Regions from separate parts of the Paraburkholderia sp. BL27I4N3 genome, predicted to be linked through region 2. Evidence: riboswitches for the same ligand, from Rfam matches in the RefSeq annotation. Region 2 holds a riboswitch; each other region holds the start of a gene.
What was found. A riboswitch is a leader RNA that binds a small molecule or an ion and turns the genes downstream of it on or off. The one in region 2 is predicted to bind cobalamin.
Positions count from the first base shown of each region.

Region 1: linked by a shared signal. The riboswitch ahead of cobG (precorrin-3B synthase) and the one ahead of cobA (uroporphyrinogen-III C-methyltransferase) in region 2 are both predicted to bind cobalamin.
Region 3: linked by a shared signal. The riboswitch ahead of B0G71_RS33290 (CbtB-domain containing protein) and the one ahead of cobA (uroporphyrinogen-III C-methyltransferase) in region 2 are both predicted to bind cobalamin.

Region 1 is NZ_QREJ01000001.1:5,508,405-5,515,645, forward strand. It holds gene cbiE (precorrin-6y C5,15-methyltransferase (decarboxylating) subunit CbiE) at 1-1,347, opposite strand, end outside; cobalamin riboswitch at 1,432-1,611, shown strand; gene cobG (precorrin-3B synthase) at 1,695-3,320, shown strand; gene B0G71_RS25110 (precorrin-8X methylmutase) at 3,313-3,939, shown strand; gene B0G71_RS25115 (precorrin-2 C(20)-methyltransferase) at 3,940-4,671, shown strand; gene cobJ (precorrin-3B C(17)-methyltransferase) at 4,668-6,371, shown strand; gene B0G71_RS25125 (hypothetical protein) at 6,387-6,998, opposite strand; gene B0G71_RS25130 (hypothetical protein) at 7,071-7,241, opposite strand, start outside.
Region 2 is NZ_QREJ01000001.1:5,177,745-5,184,985, forward strand. It holds gene cobN (cobaltochelatase subunit CobN) at 1-3,771, opposite strand, end outside; gene cobW (cobalamin biosynthesis protein CobW) at 3,778-4,869, opposite strand; cobalamin riboswitch at 5,058-5,351, opposite strand; cobalamin riboswitch at 5,420-5,671, shown strand; gene cobA (uroporphyrinogen-III C-methyltransferase) at 5,910-6,686, shown strand; gene B0G71_RS23635 (cobalamin biosynthesis protein) at 6,683-7,156, shown strand; gene cobO (cob(I)yrinic acid a,c-diamide adenosyltransferase) at 7,153-7,241, shown strand, end outside.
Region 3 is NZ_QREJ01000001.1:7,335,652-7,342,892, forward strand. It holds gene B0G71_RS33260 (LysR family transcriptional regulator) at 1-824, opposite strand, end outside; gene B0G71_RS33265 (alpha/beta hydrolase) at 1,074-2,150, shown strand; gene B0G71_RS33270 (MFS transporter) at 2,147-3,505, shown strand; gene B0G71_RS33275 (alpha/beta hydrolase) at 3,525-4,547, shown strand; gene B0G71_RS33280 (hypothetical protein) at 4,647-5,087, shown strand; gene B0G71_RS33285 (histidine phosphatase family protein) at 5,106-5,693, opposite strand; cobalamin riboswitch at 5,757-5,899, shown strand; gene B0G71_RS33290 (CbtB-domain containing protein) at 5,938-6,159, shown strand; gene B0G71_RS33295 (CbtA family protein) at 6,171-6,911, shown strand.

The DNA.
Region 1 (7,241 bases), 330 kb from region 2:
TTTCGTCGAGTTGGCGACATTCGTGGCGCTCATACCGCTTCCGGCACTTGCGGCACGCCTGGCATTCGGCACATTCGCCGCATCCGCCGCATTCGCCGCGTTAATCACGGTTTCGGTTCCCACGAGGTTCACGCCCTCGCCGCTCGCCGGCTTCGTCACCTCCAGCAGCGTGATCGGCAACGCCTGCCGCCACGTATCGAATCCGCCAAGCGGTTGCGCGTCCGCCAATGCGATCCGTGTCAACGTCCCGCCATGCCGCTCGCGCCACGCCGCCAACACCGCCTCGCCTTGCAAGGTGACCGCATTGGCGACCAGCCGCCCGCCTTCGCGCAGACCTGCCCAGCATGCCTCCAGCACGCCCGGCACGGTCACGCCGCCGCCGATGAACACGGCATCCGGCACTGGCAACCCCTGCAGCGCCTCAGGCGCGCGCCCCGCCACGAGTTGCAGCCCCGGCACACCTAACGCATCGCGATTGTGTTCGATGAAACGTTGCCGTTCCGCGTGCCCTTCAATCGCAATCGCGCGACAGGTGGAATGCACGCGCATCCATTCGATGCCGATCGAGCCGCTGCCCGCGCCCACATCCCACAGCAATTCGCCGGGCGTCGGCGCGAGGCGCGCGAGCGTGATCGCGCGCACGTCCCGCTTGGTCAACTGGCCGTCGTGACGAAACGCATCGTCGGGCAAACCGCAGGTCAGCGGCAGACGCGGCGCGCCTTCGGTAGCACGGCAGTCGAGCGCGATCAGGTTCAACGCGGCCACCTCGCCCGCGGACCACTGATCCGCGCGGCCGTCGATGCGCCGCTCCAGTTCGCCGCCCAGGTGTTCCAGCACACTCATGCGGGTCGCCCCGTAACCGCGTGCGTTCAGCAATGCCGCGAGCGCCGCGGGCGTGCGCCCGTTCGCGCTGAGCACGAACATGCGCGCGCCGTCATGCAGATGCGCGTTCAGCGTGGGCAACGGCCGCCCCACCAGCGACACCGTCGCGACATCCTGCAACGGCCAGCCGAGCCGCGCGGCCGCCAGCGACAACGACGACGGCGCCGGCAGCACCCGCAATTCTCCTGCCGGCAATTGCCGCGCGAGTGTCGCGCCGACGCCGAACAGCATCGGATCGCCGCTCGCCAGCACGCACACGGCTGCGCCGCGCTCGGCCAGCAAGGGTGCGAGATCGAAGGGACGCGGCCAGGCGGCACGGCGCGCGGCGAGACACGCGGGCAGCATCGCCAGATGACGTTCGCCGCCGTACACCACCGACGCTTCCAGCAAGGCCCGCCGCGCGGGCCGCCCCAAGCCGGCGAAGCCGTCGTCGCCTATGCCCACCACCGTCAGCCACGCGGGCATGCATCCATCCTCATTCTGTGTCTTCAAATAATGCGCTGTGCCACGCCGATCAAAGCGTCCAGCCTCGTTGTGCTGTTCGAAAAAAGGCATAATACAGCCGCCGGTGCCCTTCGGGGCCGAAGAGGGAACACAGTGCCACTGTGGCTGCCCCCGCAACTGTATGCAGCGAGTCCGCCTGCGCTCCACGCCACTGGTTCGACCGGGAAGGCCGCGGCGGACCATGACCTGCCAGCCAGGAGACCTGCCGGCGAGACTGTTCGTGCCAGCCAACATCGGGCGGGGTGTACCGATGCCGCAGCCATGCCCGCCTCACGGCATGCTCGGGCCGTCGCGCGACGCTAAACCCGGTGTCCGTCTTGAATCAAGCAACGCCCTCCACCGTTTTATCCGACGCGGCCGCCACGCTGCGGCCCTCGGCGTGTCCGGGGCTGCTGCGCATCGTTGCCGCGCGCGACGGCGGGATTTGCCGGATCAAACCGCCCGGCGGCGAATTGAGCGCGGCGCAGGCTCGGGCGATCGCGGAGGCTAGCGCGCGGCACGCGGGCGGGGTGATCGAGTTGACCAATCGCGCGAATGTGCAGGTGCGTGGCGTGAAGCGCGGTGAAGAGGCGGCTTTGATCGCGGCTTTGATCGACGCGGGTCTTGGGCCGATGCCGGCGAACGGCGTGGCGGGCCCTGGGAACACGGCGGCGGCCAACGCTGTGAATGCAGTTGCCGCCAGCGCCGTGAACGCAGACGCGAAGAGCGCTACAGATGCCGAAGCCGCGAACGCAGTGAATGAATGGGCCTCGAAAGCCCCGGACGCAGCAGCGCAGCGAGTGGGCACTGCCCACGCACTCTCCGCCGCAGCCGCAGCCGACGACGTCCGCAACGTCATGATCAGCCCCGCTGCCGGACGCGATCCGTTCGCGCTATTCGACACACGCCCGCTGTGCGCCGAGTTGCTCGCTATGCTGCAAAGCGAAGCGCGTTTCGCGGCGCTGTCGCCGAAATTCGCACTGTTGCTGGACGGCGGCGAACGGCTCGCGAGAGTGGACCATCCGCACGATGTGTGGCTCGCGGCGTCGCAAGAGGCGGACGGCGTGCGGTTCGTGTTCGGGTTCGCGGGTTGTCCGCCTGTGAGCGCCTATGCCGGCGCGCTTATGCAACGCCAAAGCACCGCGCTTGCAAAACCGGGCGTGAACAACACAGGCGCACTAGCCGCAATCCTGCCTTCACAAGTCCCGGCCCTGGTACGCGCGCTGCTCCTGACATTCCTCGACCTCGCCGCCGCCGACGCCACACGCATGCGCCACCTGCTAACCGCGCCGCATTCCGTCGACGCGGTACTGCATCACGCCGAGCAATATCTCGACTTCCCGCTAACGCGAAACGCGAATCTCGCGAACTGGCATCGCGCTACACCAGCCGACGCCAACCTTCGCCTCGGCGCCCACGCCCAACGCGAGCCCGGAGCGTGGCACGTCGGCGGTCAGCCACCGCTAGGACGTCTCGATGCAGACACACTCACGGGACTCGCGACGCTTTCGCAACAGCACGGTAGCGCCACGCTTCACCTGACACCCTGGCAAAGCGTGCTATTACCCGACATCGCCACGCACGCCGTTCCGACCTTGTTGTCCGGCCTGAACGCCCTCGGTCTCGCCTGCGATCCCGCACACGCGATTACGCACCTGATCGCGTGCGCCGGATCGAGCGGCTGCGTGAAGGGCCTCGCCGACACCAAGAGCGACGCGTTGCGCCTCGCGGCTCGGCTGCCAGCCGGCGTGGACGTGCATCTGAGCGGCTGCTCGCGCTCGTGCGCCGCCGCGCATTGCGCGCCGTTCACGCTGCTCGCCGCCGCGCCCGGCCTGTACGACCTTTATCGGCGCGACGGCCGGCCCGGCTTCGGCCAGTGCGTCGCGCGCCAACTGACGATCGGCGAGGCCGCCGACCTGCTCGAACGCCTCGCCCGGAGTGACACCGATGCTTGATTACATTCGCGACGGTCAGGAGATCTATCGCCAATCCTTCGCGACGATCCGCGCGGAGGCCGACTTGTCGCGCATTCCCGCCGACCTCGAAAAACTCGCGGTGCGCGTGATCCACGCATGCGGCATGGTCGATGTGATCGACGATCTGCAATTTTCCGCAGGCGCGGGCGCGGCGGGCCGCGCGGCGCTCGCGCAAGGCGCGCCGATCCTGTGCGATGCCGGCATGGTCGCGCAAGGCATCACGCGCGCGCGGCTGCCGGCGAACAACGAGGTCATCTGCACGCTGACGCATCCAGACGTGCCGTCGCTCGCACGTGAACTCGGCAATACGCGTTCGGCGGCGGCGCTCGAATTGTGGCGGCCGCAGCTGGCGGGCGGCGTGGTCGTGATCGGCAATGCGCCGACCGCCCTGTTTCACCTGCTCGATATGCTCGACGCCGGTGCGCCCAAACCCGCGCTGATTCTCGGCTTTCCAGTGGGTTTTGTCGGCGCGGCCGAATCGAAAGCCATGCTCGCGGACGACAGCCGCGGCGTGCCCTACGTGGTGGTGCATGGCCGGCGCGGCGGCAGCGCGATGGCGGCGGCCGCCGTGAACGCGCTCGCCACGGAGGTCGAATAAATGACGGTGCAAGGACGTTTGTTCGGCCTCGGCGTCGGCCCCGGCGACCCGGAACTCATCACGCTGAAGGCGCTGCGCTTGCTAAAGGCGTCGCCGGTGGTCGCGTACTTTGTCGCGAAGGGGAAGAAGGGCAACGCGTTCAGCATCATCGAGGCGCATTTGCACGATGCCCAGCAGCATCTGCCGCTCGTTTATCCCGTGACCACCGAAGCGCTCGAACCGCCGCTTTCCTATGAAGCGATCATCGCCGACTTCTACGACACCGCCGCGCAAGTCGTCGCCACACACCTCGACGCGGGCCGCGACGTCGCCGTGATCTGCGAAGGCGATCCGTTCTTCTACGGCTCGTACATGTACCTGCACGACCGGCTCGCGGCGCGCTACGAAAGCGAAGTCGTGCCGGGCGTGTGCTCGATGCTCGGCGGCGCCGCCGTGCTCGGCGCGCCGCTGGTGTATCGCAATCAAAGCTTGTCGGTGCTCTCGGGCGTGTTGCCCGAAGACGAATTGCGCCGCCGTCTCGCCGATGCCGATGCCGCCGTCGTGATGAAACTCGGCCGCAACTTCGACAAGGTGCGGCGCGTGCTCGGCGAACTCGGTCTCGCGGACCGCGCGCTTTACGTCGAACGCGCGACGATGGGGAATCAGCGCATCGTGCCGCTCGCCGAAGTCGATCCGATGGCATCGCCGTATTTTTCGCTACTCGTGGTGCCGGGGGAAAAATGGCAAGGATGAGCGCACCCGCGATAGTCATTCTCGGCGCGGGCGCGCTGGCGACGGCGCGGCGCATCCAGTCGCTGTACGCAGGCAGCCAGATGCATGCGTTGCAGGGACGCGTCGAGGCGGACGTGCCGTACAGCGAACTCGGCGCGCATCTGCGGGAACTGTATGCGCGCGGCACGCCGATCGTCGCATTGTGCGCGGCGGGTATCGTGATTCGCTGTGTCGCTCCGTCGTTGTCGAACAAGGGCGTCGAGCCGCCGGTGCTGGCCGTCGCCGAAGACGGCAGCGCGGTCGTGCCGCTGCTCGGCGGTCTCGCCGGCGTCAATGTGATGGCGCGCGAGATTGCCGCGCTGCTGGCTGTGCCACCGGCCATCACGACGAGCGGCGAACTGCGTTTCGGCACTTGCGTGTTGAATCCGCCCGAGGGCTATACGCTCGCCGATCTCGGCCAGGGCAAGCGCTTCGTGTCGGACCTGCTGGCCGGCGAGAGCACGCGCATCGAAGGCGAAGCGCCGTGGCTCGATGACGCGCAACTGCCCCGCTCCGACTCGGCGCGTCTTGCGATTCGCGTGACGCCGCGTGCATGGGACGGGCGCGAAGACGAGCTGGTGATTCATCCACGCAGCGTGGTCGCAGCGGTCACGGCCGTGGATGGCGAGATCGCGACACGCGTGCGCGAGGCACTGGACGCGCAGGGTCTCGCGCCGCTGTCGCTCGCGGCATTGCTGGCGTCTTCTGAGCGCATGGCCGACCCGGCGCTGATCGAGGCTGCAGCGAACCTGAACGTGCCGTTGCGTTTCGCGCTGACACGTCCCGACGATGGCGCGCCGCCGGCCAACCTGCTGCACGCCGCCTTGCGCATTCCGTACGAGACGCTGCACAACGACGCGGCGGCAGGCGTCGCGCTCGCGTTGGCGCCGCTCGCCATCGATCCTGACACGATCGGCCGCGCGCGCGGCCGTCTGACCGTGATCGGCCTCGGCCCTGGCAGCGCCGATCTGATGGTGCCGGCCGCGCGCACGGCACTCACCGAAGCCACCGACATTCTCGGCTACGACACCTACGTGAAAATGGCCGGCCCATTGCGCGCCGACCAGCGCGTGCACGGCACGGACAATCGCGAGGAAATGCAACGCGCGCGGCATGCGTTCGAACTGGCGAGCGAGGGACGTTCCGTGGTGATGGTGTCGTCGGGCGATCCGGGTGTGTTCGCGATGGCGGCGGCGGTGCTCGAAGCGTTAGAGTCGTCGCTGAACACGGACTGGGCGGCGGTCGAGTTGTCGATCGTGCCGGGTGTATCGGCGGCGATGGCAACGGCGGCGCAGGCGGGTGCGCCGCTGGGTCACGACTTCTGCATGCTGTCGCTGTCCGATAATCTGAAGCCTTGGACGATCATCGAAAAGCGTTTGCGGCATGCCGCCGAAGCGGATCTGGTGATGGCGTTCTATAACCCGATTTCGCGCGCACGGCCGTGGCAGTTGGATAAGGCGCTGGATATCGTGCGGGAGTATCGCGCGGCGCAGACTCAGGTGGTGTTGGGCCGCGATATTGGCCGACCAGGCGGCACGTTGCGCACGCTCACGTTGGGCGAATTGCGTTCGTCCGATGTGGATATGCGGACTATGGTGATCGTGGGGTCGTCGACGACGCGGCGATTTGGCGTTGGCGCCGGCGGCGCCGAATGGGTTTATACGCCGCGGTGGTATGAGTGACTGGGCAGTCGGTGGTTACGATGTTTTCCTGTGGATGAACCGGCGCATCGCGAGACAGAAAGAAATAAGAAGCACACCGACGCATAGCGTTGCTATCGCCCAATAAAGGTTGACGGCGAAATACGCCAGATAGTCGTCGGCATCTGCACCACCGCCCTGCCCCGTGACTGATTGATAGGCTTTGATAAGCGCCTTCACAGGACGGGGAATGTCGACGGTGTACCTGCCGAACAAGAGCGAAAGATACCAGCCAAGATCGCAACTGACGACGAACGCAAGTAAAGACATGACAAGCACGACAAAAAAAGACAGTCTGGGAATCGCTTCGCCATTTTTCTTTGCGGTGAAGTAGCGGGACCCCCACCTTTTAAGTCCCGCCAGTCCCCACGCAAACAGCAACGTAGCGATCAGCCAGTAGAGCAGCAACGCGAGCACATCCATATCGACAGGATTTGCGAGATATTCAGCGCCGGTGTGGCGCAACCAGAACAGGATAAAAGCTTCCACACTGTCCGGCGTCTCGGTAAGAACGAAGTCAACAAGATACGTTGATCGCCACCCTTCCACCGCCGATATCAATATTAAGGCGATGTAAATCGAAAAATTGATTGCGAATCGCTGGTTCATTTCACGTCGACGGTTCCGTAGGCTCGCATGCCTGATCAATAATCAACAAGATTGGATCTATGCGCGATGTGACTATGAATCCGCCGGCGCACGCCGACCATAATTTTTTTTCCGCACAAACCGGCGTATCGCAAGGCAGCAAAGAATCACAGGCACGCCGATAGCCACCGTAGCTACCGCCCAGTAAAGATCCATCGCGTACAACAGCATGTCGAGATCTTGTTCCGACCTGGCGCTTTGGCC
Region 2 (7,241 bases):
CGCAAGCAGATGCTGTTCGACTTGCGCGCGAAAGTCGCCGGGTGCCTGCCACAAACCGCGCTGCATGGCTTCGAGCAGGCGCTCGCAGACCGACTGCAACGCGTGCGGGTTGTGCCGTTGCAAGAACTCGCGGGTGTCTGCGTCGTTCAGGTACGCGTCAGTCACGAGCGCATATTGATGATCCGCGATCACGCGCGCCGTCGCATCGTAACCATACAGATAGTCGACGGTCGCGGCGATTTCGGCCGCGCCCTTGTACCCATGGCGCTTCACGCCATCCAGCCATTTCGGATTGACCACGCGCGAGCGGATCACGCGCGCGATCTCCTCATGCAGCGTGCGCACGCGCGGCGCCGCCGGATTGCTGTGGTCGGCGTGATACACGCTCGGCTGATCGCCGGCCAGATGCCGCACCGCGGCGACCATGCCGCCCTGGAACTGGTAGTAATCGTTCGAATCGAGCAGGTCGTGCTCGCGGTTGTCCTGGTTCTGCAGCACCACGTCCATTGCGGCGAGACGCGCGCCGAACGCGTGACGCGCTTCTTCGCCCGCACTCTTTTGCGTGTACGCATAACCGCCCCACGCCTGATACGCGTTCGCGAGATCGGCGTCGGTTTGCCATTGGCGCGAGTCGATCATGTCCTGCAGACCCGCGCCGTAGGCGCCGGGCCGCGCGCTGAATACGCGCCAGCCGGCGCGCTTGCGCGCTTCGGCGGCGTCCATGCCGCGCGCGATCAGCGCATCGCGTTCGCGCAGCACGCGTGCGCGAATCGGATTCAGGTCCTCGGGTTCGTCGAGTTCGGCGACGGCTTGCACGGCGGCGTCAAATAAATGCATGACGTTGGCGAAGGCATCGCGGAAGAAACCGGACACCCGCAACGTGACGTCGATTCGCGGCCGGTCGAACGCCTCGATCGGCATGATTTCAAAATCGGTCACGCGATGGCTGCCCGGCGCCCACTTCGGCCGCACACCGAGCAACGCGAGCGCCTGGGCGATATCGTCGCCGCCGGTGCGCATGGTCGCGGTGCCCCAAACGGACAGACCGATGGCGCGCGGATAGTCGCCCTTCTCCTGCAAATGCCGTTCGATCAGTTGCTGCGCGGATTTCAAGCCGAGCGACCAGGCGGCCTGGGTGGGAATCGCGCGCGTGTCGACGGAATAGAAGTTGCGGCCGGTGGGCAGCACGTCGGGCCGGCCACGCGACGGCGAACCGCTCGGCCCGGGCGGCACGAAACGGCCTTCGAGGCCGCGCTTTAGCTGAAGCATTTCCTGCGGACCGCAGGCGTCGAGGCGCGGCAGCACGTCGTTACGCAGACGCTCGATCACTTGCTCCGCTTGCGGCAAGCCCGCGGCCGTCGTGGTTACCGATGCTTGCGTTCGATCTCCGCACAGGTCTCGCAGCAACTCAGCCGCCAGCAACTCCAGCCGCTCACGCGTATCGCCGCAGTGCCGCCACGGCGCATCGCTCACGCGCTGAAGTACATCGGGACGCGGACCGTCCCACACCGCCGACCAATCCACCGACAACGGATCGAACAGATGATCCATCTGCAGATCACGCGCCAGTGCATCGATCAAGCCGGCCTTGCCGCCTTGCCCGTCGCCGACAGGAAAACGCCCCAATGCCAGCAACGTATCGCGTCGCTGCACGCCGTCGGGCGATTGCCCGAACGTGTGCAAACCATCGCGAATCTGCGCTTCCTTCAACTCGCACAGCCACGCATCGACGCGCGTGAGCAGCGCGTCTTCATCGTCCTGTCCGTTCGGTGCGGCGAGACTGAGTTCCTCATGCAGCTTATGGTCGACGATGGTCGCCAGAATCGTGCGCCGCAACAGCTTCGAGCGGCGCGGATCGACCATTAGCGCTTCATAGTATTCGTCGACCTGGCGCTCCAGGTCCTGCAAAGGTCCGTAACTTTCGGCTCGCGTGAGCGGCGGCATCAAATGATCGATGATGACAGCCTGTGCGCGGCGTTTCGCCTGGCTACCCTCGCCCGGATCGTTGACGATGAACGGATACAGATGCGGCATCGGCCCGAGAATCAGATCGGGCCAGCAGGTATCGCTCAACGCGACGCTTTTGCCGGGCAGCCATTCGAGATTGCCGTGCTTGCCGACATGCACGATTGCATCGATACCGAACTGGTGACGCAACCAGAAATAGAACGCCAGATACGCATGCGGCGGCACGAGTTCGGCGTCGTGATAGCTCGCGTAGTCGCCCTGCTCGCGCGAACGCGACGGTTGAATGCCGACGAACACCTGTCCGCAACGCCAGCCCGCGATCATGAAGCGGCCGCGTCGCAGCGTCGGGTCGAGTTCCGGCGCGCCCCAACGCGCGTTCAACGCCTCGCGGGTTTCGGCGGGCAAGGCGTTGAAGTGCGCGAGATAGTCGTCGAGGGCGAGGCTCTGCAGTGCGGGACGCAGATCTCGCACGACCGGATCGTTGGTCACGCCTTCGGTGAGCTTTTTCAGCAGCGCATCGCCGCCCGAGGGCAAATCGGCCAGACGATAACCTTCGTCGCGCAGCATCGACAGAATGCCGACTACCGATGCCGGTGTATCGAGTCCCACGCCATTGCCGATGCGCCCTTCGCTCATCGGATAGTTGGCGAGGATCAGCGCGAGTTTCTTGTCCGCGTTATCGAGTGAACGCAGACGGCACCAGCGCCGGCTCAGTTCGGCGAGAAAACCCACGCGTTCAAGGTCCGCCTGATAACGCACCACGTCGACCTGAGTATGCGCACAGCGGTACGCGAGTCCCTTGAAACTGATCGCGCGCGTGATGATGCGGCCGTCCACTTCCGGCAGCGCGATATGCATGGCGATATCGCGCGAATTGAGGCCCTGATTGTCCTTGACCCAATCGTCGCGATTGCCGCCGCTCAGGATCACCTGGAGCACCGGGGCATCACCGGCGAGCGCGAGCGGCTCGGGGTCGTCGATCGCGGACGCGGCGAATGCGGTCGTATTCAGCACCAGCGCCACCTCGTGCTGCGCGCACAGCGATTGCACGACGTCGCGGCTCATCGCATCTTTCAGCGAGGTAATCGCGATCGGCAGCGGATTCAGACCTTGCGATTCGAGTGCGTCGATCAGCGCGTCGAACACCGCCGTGTTGGCAGCCTGCAGATGCGCCTTGTAGAACAGGATCGCCGCAACCGGTGCTCCCTGTTTCCAGCGCGCCTGCCAGTCGGCCATGGTCGGCGTATCGCGTTCGGGATGGTAGAGCGTGGCCGCGGGCAACGCGCGCGGCGGCGCAGGTTCGCGTCCCCAGCCGAAGGCGCGGTGGGCGATACAGCGCAGGAACGCCTCGGCATTTTGCGGGCCGCCTTCACGCAGATAGCGCCACAGTTGATGGCACAGATCCGCGCTTGCCGTGCTGCGCGCGAGCAGGTTCGGATCCTCCTGCAGATCGCCGGAGAACATCGCGAGCGTCTGCTGCTTGCGCTCGGCGAGCGCCACCACCTGCTCGATGCCGTAAGGCCAATACGCTTCGCCGCCCAGATGATCGACCACCACCACGCGCGCATGCTGCAAGACGTCTTCGAGATAAAAATCCACCGACGCCGGTTGCCGCAAATACGTGACGTTCGCGAGCCGCACGCTCGGGAAGCCTTCACCCAGCCGCGGAAAAACGCTCGCCAGCAGCGACAGCGTGGTGTCGGCGGAGCTGAGCACCACGATATCCGCGGGCTGCTGATCGATCCGGATCACGCCTTGCGTGTCGTCGACGAAACCGCCCGGCGTGGTGCGCAGCAGATGCATATGCGCTTACGCCTGCTGCGCTTCGACGCTCGACGGCATGCCCAGCGCCACGTCGAACGCACGTTGCAACGCCGGCTGATCGAGGTCTTCACCAATCAGCACGAAGCGGCTCGGGCCGCCTTCGCCGGCCTGCCAGCGTCGATCGAAATAGCTGTCGAAGCGGCGCCCAACGCCTTGAATCACCAGACGCATCGCCGCGCCCGGCAGCGCCGCGAAGCCTTTGACGCGATAGATCGTGTTGGTTTCGACAAGTTGTTGCAACGCGGCGATCACCGCCTCGCGCGACGACGCATTCGCCTGCACGACCACGGAGTCGAACTCGTCATGATGGTGGTCGGCGTCGTCGGCGGAGCCATGGTGATCGTGGCGCAAGTGGATCGTGTCTTCCGACGCCGCTTCGAGGCCCAGCAAGGTATGCAGATCGAGTTGGCCCATGTGTGCGCGAACGATCTTCACTTGCGGCGGAATTTCTTCGCGGATCGAAACTTCGACCGCGCTTTGCTGCGCGTCGTCGAGCAAGTCCGTTTTGTTCAGAATCACCAGATCGGCCGCGGACAACTGGTCTTCGAACAGCTCGTGCAGCGGCGACTCGTGATCGAGATTCGGATCGGCCTTGCGCTGCGCATCCACGGCGACCGGATTATCCGCAAACTGGCCGCTTGCCGCAGCCGGGCCGTCAACCACGGTGACCACGGCATCCACGGTGAAGCTGTTCTTTATCTGCGGCCAGTTGAACGCCTGCACCAAGGGCTTCGGCAACGCCAGACCCGACGTCTCGATCAGCACGTGGTCGATCTGCTCGCGGCGCTCCACGAGCTTTTCCATCACCGGGAAAAACTCTTCCTGCACGGTGCAGCACAAGCAGCCGTTTGCCAGTTCATACAGTTGGCCTTCGGTTTCGACGCCGTTTTCATCGCAACCGATGCCGCAACCCTTGAGGATTTCCCCGTCGATACCGAGTTCGCCGAATTCGTTGACGATCACCGCGATGCGCTTGCCGCCCGCATGCTGAAGAATATGCCGCAGCAGCGTAGTCTTGCCGCTGCCGAGAAAGCCCGTGACGATGGTGACGGGGATCTTGCGCATTTGAGTTTGCATCGTGAGGTCCATCCGTAGAGTTGCACGTGCACGCCGGCGTGTTTTTCAGCGTATGCCGAGGCAAACGGAGCAGACGCCCGGCCAGCCACGACCATAACAAAACACGGGGACGAAAGTCGGCGTTGCCGCGACAACAGAAAAACAGAAAGCGGGAATGAGTCATGAACGTAGCGCCGCATCCCCGCGGCGTTCGTCCTTCGTTATCTGGCCGGTATCCGGGCTGGCGAAAGCGCCGCTTCCCCTTCCCGGACGAGTGATTTCTCGCCCAGTGGTGATATGCCGACGCGGCCTTGCGCGTGGACATCGAAGCCGGCTCCGCGGCGCTAACCGACTGCGTTTGACACGGCAGTTAGCACCACATTTCGCTTACCGTTGCGGGGGCAGCACAGGTTGGCCCGATCCATGGCAGGTGGGCACCCTGTTTCCCGTTTAACTGCATGCGCACGAGCGCGCACACGAGCACCAAAGTGCGTGCGAGTGTAGGCCCGCCGCTCGGTGCCGTCAAGGAAACCCCAGGCCGCAAGCGCTTATCGGACGGGGCGCCATGTGCTATCGTATGCGCGCGTTTGGTGCCCGCACATGCATTCGCGTGTGCAGTTAAACGGGAAACAGGCAGCGCGCCCTGCGCTTAACCTGTGCTGTCCCCGCAACGGTAAGCGACCTGCGGCGCGATGTTTAATCGACTTGCGCCGCGCATGCGTTTTTTTAAGCCACTGTCCGGCAATTTCCAGCGAATGCGGACGGGAAGGCAAAGCGCGTGAGGCCGCCAGCCCGGATACCGGCCAGACGCGGAGGCGGCGAACCTCAGGGCAACATCCCGCCGCCGGACGCCGGAATCCGCGAGGGACGGATGCGAAGGCGCTAAAGCACGACGCAGAGTGTCCGCGTAGGCGAGTTTCGTGTGAAACTCGCTACGAACCACGCATTGCGCCATGCCTGAATCCGTAGCACTGCATGACCCCAACGTCCGCCGTCTGGCGACCCTTCGCGCTTTACCCTTTCCCGCTTGTCACGACATGGCGCCCGCCGTGCACGCCGCGATGACCCGCGCCTGGCTGATCGGCGCCGGCCCCGGCGACGTCGAACTCATGACCATCAAGGCCACCCGTGCATTGGCGCAAGCCGACGTGGTGCTGGTCGACGATCTGGTGAATCCTGAAGTGCTGCAATTCGCGCGCGCTGACGCGCTGGTCGTCTACGTGGGTAAACGCGGCGGTCATCCGTCGACACCGCAGGAAGGCATCGTCGCGCAGATGCTCGAACATGTGCGGGCCGGGCGCAGCGTCGCGCGTTTGAAAGGTGGCGATCCGTTCGTGTTCGGCCGGGGCGGCGAAGAACAGCAGGCGCTGCACGCGGCCGGTATCGAGGTGGAAGTCGTCAACGGCATCACGGCGGGAATCGCGGCGCCCGCGGCGATCGGGATTCCGGTCACGCATCGCGATCATGCGCAGGGCGTCGTGTTCGTCACCGGGCACGGCGCGGGCAGCGGCGAGCCCGACTGGGCCGCACTCGTGGCCACGCGCATGACGCTCGTGATCTACATGGGCATGCGGCGGCTCAACGATATCGTCGGCGCGCTGCTCGCGGCTGGCATGAGCGCCGATACGCCGTGCGCGGCGATCGAATCGGCCACCCGTCCCGAGCAACGCCACGCGCTGGCGCGGCTTGGTGAATTTGCCGACATCGTCGCGCGTGCTGGTCTCGGGTCGCCGGCAATCGTGGTGATCGGCGGCGTGGCGTCGCTCGCGTTGGCGCGTGAGGCGGCTCATGCGGAACGCGCTGCAACGCCGCCAGCGGACGGAACGGATACGCGATGAAAACGCTGAGCGTCGGCATCGGTTGCCGTTTGCATAGCTCGGCCGAGCAGATCGAAGCTGCGGTGCGCGCCGCGCTCGGCACGCATTCGTTCGACGAAATCCGTACCGTCGCCTCGCTCGACATCAAAGCCCGCGAAGCGGGCCTCCTCGAATTCTGCGCACGTCATGCGCTGCCGCTGACGTTCTTCAGCCTTGAACAGATCGCGGCGATGCCTGTCGCGGTGGCTTCGGCGGCAGTGCGCGAGCATCTCGGCGTGGACGGCGTCTGCGAGCCGTGCGCGCTGCTTGGCGCGGCGGCCGACGCCACAGCCGGGCTCGGTGAATCTGTCATAGGCCATGCGCCTCGTGCCACGCTCCTCGTGCGCAAAACCGTTTATGCCGGCGTCACCGTGGCGATTGCCTCAACCACCGCTCACGCCGCTCGCGCCGAACACCCAGACAACGACACACAGCAACAGGACCTGCCATGAAGACCGACCCCGAATCACATCAACGCATGACCGAGCGCCGCCGCGAAGGCCACGAGAAAAAACAGGCCAACGCCACCGTCGAAAA
Region 3 (7,241 bases), 2.2 Mb from region 2:
TGCAGCGGCGCGCTGAGTTTCGAAGGGTTCGCGAGCGTGCAGTACACGGTGCCCACCTGGTCGTAACGCTGCATGGAAGCGGGCACCAAGGTCACGCCCAGACCCGCCGCCACGAGGTTGATGCCGGACACCATGCGCGGCACTTCGCGGGCAATGCGCGGGACGAAGCCCGCTTGCCGGCAAGCGGCGAGGATGTCGGCATACATGCCGGGTGCGCCCGGACGACGGACCAGAATGAAGTCTTCGTGCGCCAACGCTTTCAGCGACACTTGCGGCCGCTTCTTGCCCTTGAGCAACGGATGCCCCACCGGCAACACGACGACCATCGGTTCGTCGAGCAGCAACTCGAACGCCACGCCTTCGCGGGCGTCGACCGGCTTGCGTAGAAACGCCGCCTGGATCTGGCCCGCAGCCAGACGCTCGATGATCTCCGCCGCGTTGAGCTCGGCGAGGTCCACGGCGACTTCGGGGCAGACCGCGCGAAACGCGCGGATCGCCTCGGTCGTGAATGGATGGAACGAGGCGGAACTGGTCAGTCCGATCGAAATCGTGCCGAGTTCTCCACGCGCAATCCGGCTCGCCTTTTCGACAGACTGCTGCAGATTTTGCAGCAAGCGTTGCGCGTCTTCCGCAAAGGCCTGGCCGGCCGGCGTCAAGGTGACGCCGCGCGGCATGCGCACAAAGAGTTCGAAACCGATCTCTTCTTCCAGCGTTCGAATCTGCTGCGAGAGCGGCGGCTGTTGCATGGCCAGCCTTTCTGCCGCGCGCGTGAACTGGCCTTCTTCGGCGACCGCCAGAAAGTAACGCAGATGCCGCAGCTCCATGGTGTTTCGTCTCCTCACCAGCACATGAAGGCCGGTTCGATGCCATACATACTAAATATGAATGGTGCATGAAACAGGTATTTTACATTTACCATGTCCGCTCCTACGATCTCGTCCATCGCATTCCGTCCGAACCAAGCCGGTGTGACGGTCGGTATTCGCCTCCGATTCCGAGTATTCGGTTTCCCTACGACGGATTTGACGATGCGCCGCGTTCAAGACTGTGCACGGCGATCAGGAGCAAGCTGCATGACTTTGAATCGTTCACGACGTATTGCGGCGTTGTGTATGTCGACAGGCGCGGCAGTGCTGATGACGTTTGCGCAATCCGCGTTCGCGGTCCATGCTTACGAGCCGCATCTGAAGCCGGTGGCGACGATCTCCAACACGCGCTTCACGCTCGACACGCCGCAAGGGCAAGCGCAATTCCCGCTGTATCTGTCGAAGGATTGGAACGTTGCGCAGCCGCAGGTGACGCGCGCGGTCATCGTGATTCACGGCAAGCTGCGCAATGCGGACGTGTACTTTCGCACCGCACAGAATGCTCGCGATGCCGCGCATGCGGACCCCGACACTACGCTGCTGATCGCGCCGCAGTTCCTCGCCACGCTCGACACGCGCGTACACAACGAGCCTGCCGACTTGCTGCGCTGGACCGGCGATGCCTGGATGGGCGGCGAAGCGGCGCGCGCGCCGCTGCCGATCAGTTCGTACGAGGTGCTCGATGCGATCGTCGCGCGGCTCGCCGACCGCAAGCTGTTTCCCAATCTGCGGCATGTGGTGTTCGCCGGGCATTCGGGCGGCGGCCAGGTCGTGCAGCGCTACGCCGTCGCGGCGCGTAATATCGCCGCGTTGACCGGCGAAGGCATCGACGTGCGCTACGTGGTGGCGAGCCCGTCCACGTATGCGTATTTCGACGCGCAACGGCCTGACGCGCAAGGCATTGCCGCGCCGTTCGATGCCGCGCAATGTCCCGACTTCAATCAATGGAAATACGGCATGGACAACCGGCCGCCGTATCTCGACGACCGCACGCCCGCGCAACTCGAAGCGATCTATGCGTCGCGCCGGGTCGACTACCTCGTCGGCGGCGCTGATGACGATCCGCAGCAGAGCGCGCTCGACAGAACCTGTGCTGCCGAAGCGCAAGGGCCGCAACGCGTGGCGCGCGCAGAAGCGTACTACCGGTATATCCAGTCGCGTCATCCAGACGGCCTGAAGCAGCACTTTCATATCGTGCCGGGCGTGGGGCACGACGGTGCGCGCATGTTGACGTCGGTATGCGCGCTGTCAGCAATGTTCGACACTTCGGGATGCGGGCAATGAGCGAAGCGACCTTCAATCAGCGCGACGGTGTCGCGGCTGGAGCCGATGCACCGAACAGCTTGAGTCCGTCGATGGTGCGTCGCGCGATCTTCGCCTCCGTGCTCGGCAATGGACTCGAGTGGTTCGACTTTCTGATCTACGGCTACTTCGCGAAGATCATCGCGCAAGTGTTCTTTCCCGGCGGCAGCGGCTTCGTGTCGATCATGCTGACGCTTGCGACGTTTGCCGTCGGTTTTATCGTGCGACCGATCGGCGGCATTCTGCTCGGCATCTACTCGGACCGCGCGGGACGACGCAAGGCGCTCTCGCTGCTGATCATTTCGATGGCGGCCAGTACATTGCTGATGGGTCTCACGCCGGGCTATGCGAGCATCGGCATCGCTGCGCCGCTGTTGGTGGTCCTTGCGCGCTTATTGCAGGGGCTATCCGTGGGCGGACAGTTCGCGACGGCTTCCGCGATGCTGGTCGAGTACGCGCCCTCGCACAAGAAGATGTTCTACGGCAGCTTCAACATGTCGGCCCAGGCGTTCGCGTTGCTGCTGTCGTCCGGCGTCGGCTATCTGCTGACCACGCAGCTCACGCATGAGCAACTGGTGGCGTGGGGCTGGCGTTTGCCGTTTCTGTTCGGCGCGCTGGCGGGGCCGTTCGGCTTCTATATCCGGCATCGCGTGGCCGAGTCGCCGGAGTTCGAGCGCCTGCTCGAGCACAAGGAAAAACCGCTGCGCGTCACGATCCGCCAGTTCTTCCGCGACAACGGCGACGCGGCGATTTGCGCGATGGGTGTGATTATCGTCGGCGCGGCGACAAATTATGTTTGGCATTCCTATCTCTCGGTGTATGTCGAACGGCAATTGCATTTGCCGTTGTCCACCGCGTTGCTCGGCGCGTTCGTGTCCGGTGTGCTGAATCTGTTTCTGTTTCCGCTGTCCGGCAAGCTCGCCGATCGTTATGGCGCATACCGGCTGTTCTATCCCATCGTGATCGCGTGGATGGTCTGCGTGTATCCGCTTTATCACTTCGTCGTGACGAATCCGACGCCGGGGCACCTGTTCATCGCGCAGATGATCGCGACGCTGTTCCTCGCCGCGATGTCCGGCGCGCATCCCGGCATGCTCGCGACCTTGTTCCCCGTGCGCAGCCGTTCGGCGGGCGTGGCGCTGTCGTACAACATTGCGGTGACGCTGTTCGGCGGCATGGCGCCGCTCACCATCACCGGCTTGACGCGCGTGACCGGCAGCAGCCTCACGCCCGCGTTTTACCTGATTTTTGCCGGCTTCGTGTCGCTCGCGATGGTGTACTTCACGCGCGCCGGACGCATGTCGAGCGGCGCGGCGGCTAGACCCGCCACTCATTGATCGACCACGAGCCTATTGCATGACCCAGCCTTTCATCACAGACGACGAACGCGCGCCGAATGAACATCCGGTCGCGGTCGTGGCGAGCCGGCATCTGAGCGTCACGACGCGAGCCGGCAGCGGCACCGTGCCGGTGTTTTCCAACGGCGACTGGCTCGCGCCGACGCGCGATGTCCAACGCGCCGTGATTCTGATTCATGGCCGCCTGCGCAACGGCGACACGTATTTCGAACTCGCGCAGCGTTCGTGCGCGCTTGCCGGCGGCAGCGCGGCCGATACGCTGCTGATCGTGCCGCAGTTTCTCGCGACTGCGGATGTCGACGCGCATGAGCTGCCGCCGTCCACTTTGCATTGGGACTGGACGAGCTGGATGGCCGGCGAGAACGCCGAAGGTCCCGCGCCGATCAGTTCGTTCGATGTGCTGGACGCGATTGTGGACACGCTGGCGTCGCGCGAGCAGTTCGCATCGCTCGCCGAGGTGGTGATCGCGGGACACTCGGGCGGCGCGCAGGTCGTGCAGCGCTACGCGGTAGTAGCGCGAGACGAGGCGTCCCTCGCGGCGCGCGGTATCGCGCTGCGCTATGTGGTCGCGAATCCTTCGTCGTATGTGTACTTCGATGCAATGCGGCCGATTGGGTCGGTTGCGTCCGCTGTGTCCGGCGAGTTTGCGGCGTTCGATCAGGCGAGGTGTCCGTCGTTCAATCGCTGGAAGTATGGGCTCGAGGATTTGCCCGCTTACTCTCGTGACGCGGCTTCAGCGGCCACGCTCGAAGCGCGTTACGCGCAACGTGACGTGACCGTGCTGCTCGGCGGCGCGGATTGCGATCCACGGCATCCGGCTCTCGACCGTTCGTGCGCCGCGCTGGCGCAGGGTGAACACCGGCTCGGGCGCGGGCTGGCTTATGCGCGCTATATGGCGTTGCGGCATCCCGAAGGATTGGCGAAGCATCGGACGTTTGTGATCGATGGTGTCGGGCACGATGCCAAGGGGATTTTCGGGTCGGCGCAGGGGCTGGCGGCTTTGTTCGGTACTGGATTGTAATGACGGTGACTGAAGCGCGGTCTTGAGTAATCCGCGTTCATGGGCATGAAGCGTGCTACCGCGCTGGTACCTGCGAGTGACTTCAAGGACCGCGTCGACATGAACAGAACCCGATTGCTTGCCACCGCGCTCGCCGCTGCGTCGCTGGGTGTTTTGCTGACCGGCGGTGCGTATGCCGACGATGCGCCTAGCCCTTGCACATCCCTGAAGCGGATCGTCGCGGCGGCCCCTGGCGGGCTCGCGTCATTGACGTCGGACGACGGCAAGGGCGTCGCGCAACCTTACGGCGACGACGCGCAATGTTCGGCGAGTCACGGTGCCTATCAATGCACGTGGACGCCGCATCACGACGCCGGATCGAATGCCGACGCGCTGCAAGCTGTCGCGGCGGACGTCGCATCGTGTCTGCCCGACGCGACGCACGATCAGAATTCGCCGGGACGTCAGCACTTTTATCTGGGCGCGAAGGGTAAGCGGACCGATATCACACTGACGCCGACCGGGTCGAACAAGCTGCGTCTGGTGGTGTCGGGTAAATAAGCCGCCCGGCGAGAGCGGCTAGTGTGTCGCCGGCCACCATGTCCAGCCACGCGATGATCGCCGCAACTCGATGATCGAAAGCGGTGCGATTTCAATACGCGGAAATACGACGGGCGATGCTCCGAGCGCATACACGATCGCTGCCCGCAGCACGGGCGCGTGGGTGATGGCGATCACGTTGCTCGATGCACGATCCGTCCCGCCGTCTAACAACGTTTCGAGCCATTCTCGTACCCGTTTCACGAGTTGACTGAACGACTCGCCGCCGTGAGGCGCGGCGTCCGGATCGCGCGTCCATGCGGCGACGTCTTGCGGCGCTTCGGCGGCGAGGTCGGCGAGCCGCCGTCCTTGCCATGCGCCGTAGTTCAGATCCGCCAGGCCGGCGTCGACCGACGCCGTGAGGCCCAGCGCCGTCGCCGTTTCGCGCGCGCAGGCGGCCGGGCTGACGAAAGCCGGCGCGTCTTCCGCGACCGCCAGGCGCAAGCCTGCGGCGTGGGCTTCGGCTTCTGCGAGGCCGCGGGCGTCGAGTGAATCGTCGGCGGGAAAACGGCCTGCGCGCTGGGCCGCGGTCGATGCGTGGCTGACCAGTAACAGCCTTGTGTCCATTCCGTTCATGTCCTATCAAGCCACGTCCCGAAGCCCAACGCCGGCGGCATGAAACGTGTGTTTTGCGTTGCCGGGTGCCGAAGTTTAGCGCGTAGAATAGCGGGACTGCGAAGCGCGGAAGCCGGTGAGAGCCCGGCGCGGTCGCGCCACTGTAATCGGCAGCACAAGCCGAAAGCCAGACCTGAGCTTCGCACCAATCCTCTGCAATGACTATCGGGGCGCGTTACCCCAGGAGATGTCCATCATGACCGAAGCTGTTTTCGATCCCGCCAATCAGCCTGTTGCTCAACCCACGCCGATTCCGCTGCGCGAGTTGCTGCCCTGGGTCGTGTTCGGCGGTTTGCTGTTGCTGCTCGCGCTTTACTTCGTGGGTGCGGAACAGGGTGCCACCTCGCTGGTGCCGGGCATGTACGTGCATGAGTTCGTGCACGACGGCCGCCATCTGCTCGGCTTTCCCTGCCACTAACGGAGTCGACCATGGTGGGTAAATTGTTGGTACGCGGGATGCTTGCTGGCATCGTCGCGGGACTCCTCACGTTCGGATTCGCCCGGGTAGTGGGCGAGCCGCAGGTCAATCAGGCGATTTCATTCGAAGAAAAGGCCGACGCCGCGAAAGGCGAGGCGCCCGAGCCTGAGATGGTGAGCCGCGACACGCAGCGGGGTATCGGCTTGTTGACTGGCGTGCTGACTTACGGCGCGGCATTCGGCGGCTTGTTCTCGCTGGTCTTCGCTTACGCTTATGGCCGAGTGGGCGCGTTGAGCCCGCGCGCGTTGTCCGCATGGCTTGCGCTTGGCGCGTTCATTGCGCTCGCGATCGTGCCGAATCTGAAGTATCCGGCGAACCCGCCCTCGGTCGGCGACCCTGAGACGATCGGGACGCGCACGGGGCTGTTCTTCCTGATGATTGCGATCTCGCTGGCGGCGATGGTCTTCTCGCTCAAGGTGCGGCGCCGTGCGGCGATGAAACTTGGCGCGTGGAACGGCTCGATCGTGGGGGCGGTGGTGTTCATCGTGATCATCGCGGCGGTGCAGTTGTCGATGCCCGCGATCAACGAAGTGCCGGAGGCTTTCCCGGCGGTGCTGCTGTGGAAATTCCGCGTCGCGGCGCTCGGCATGCAGGCGATTATGTGGGCGACGATCGGGCTGCTGTTTGGCGCACTGGTCGAGCGGATTGCGTTGATGCGGGTGGCGGGGCGGTCGGCGGTGAAGTCGGCTTGATTGGCATGACGAGTGCGGCCGCTTCGGCGGTTGCGCTCGGCGGTTTGCTTGCCGTGCTTCGCTCTCCGCAGTTTGCGCGCAGTGGTCAAGATGGGTTCTGCGTCAAGGAGTTGGGGCGGTTGTGGGGTGGTTATCCACAGGCTTGCGAACAATTTCTGTGGATAAATTCGCCCGCGACGCTCAAGAGCTACAAACATCTGTTCCGTTCGAATTTAACAACCTGGTTGCTGGCACACGGCCTCCGGTTGTCCGCATCATTGGGACACGGCAGGTGTTTTGCGTGACCATTCAGGGCGACTCCGGTCGCCCTTTTTCATCTTGTCGCTTGCT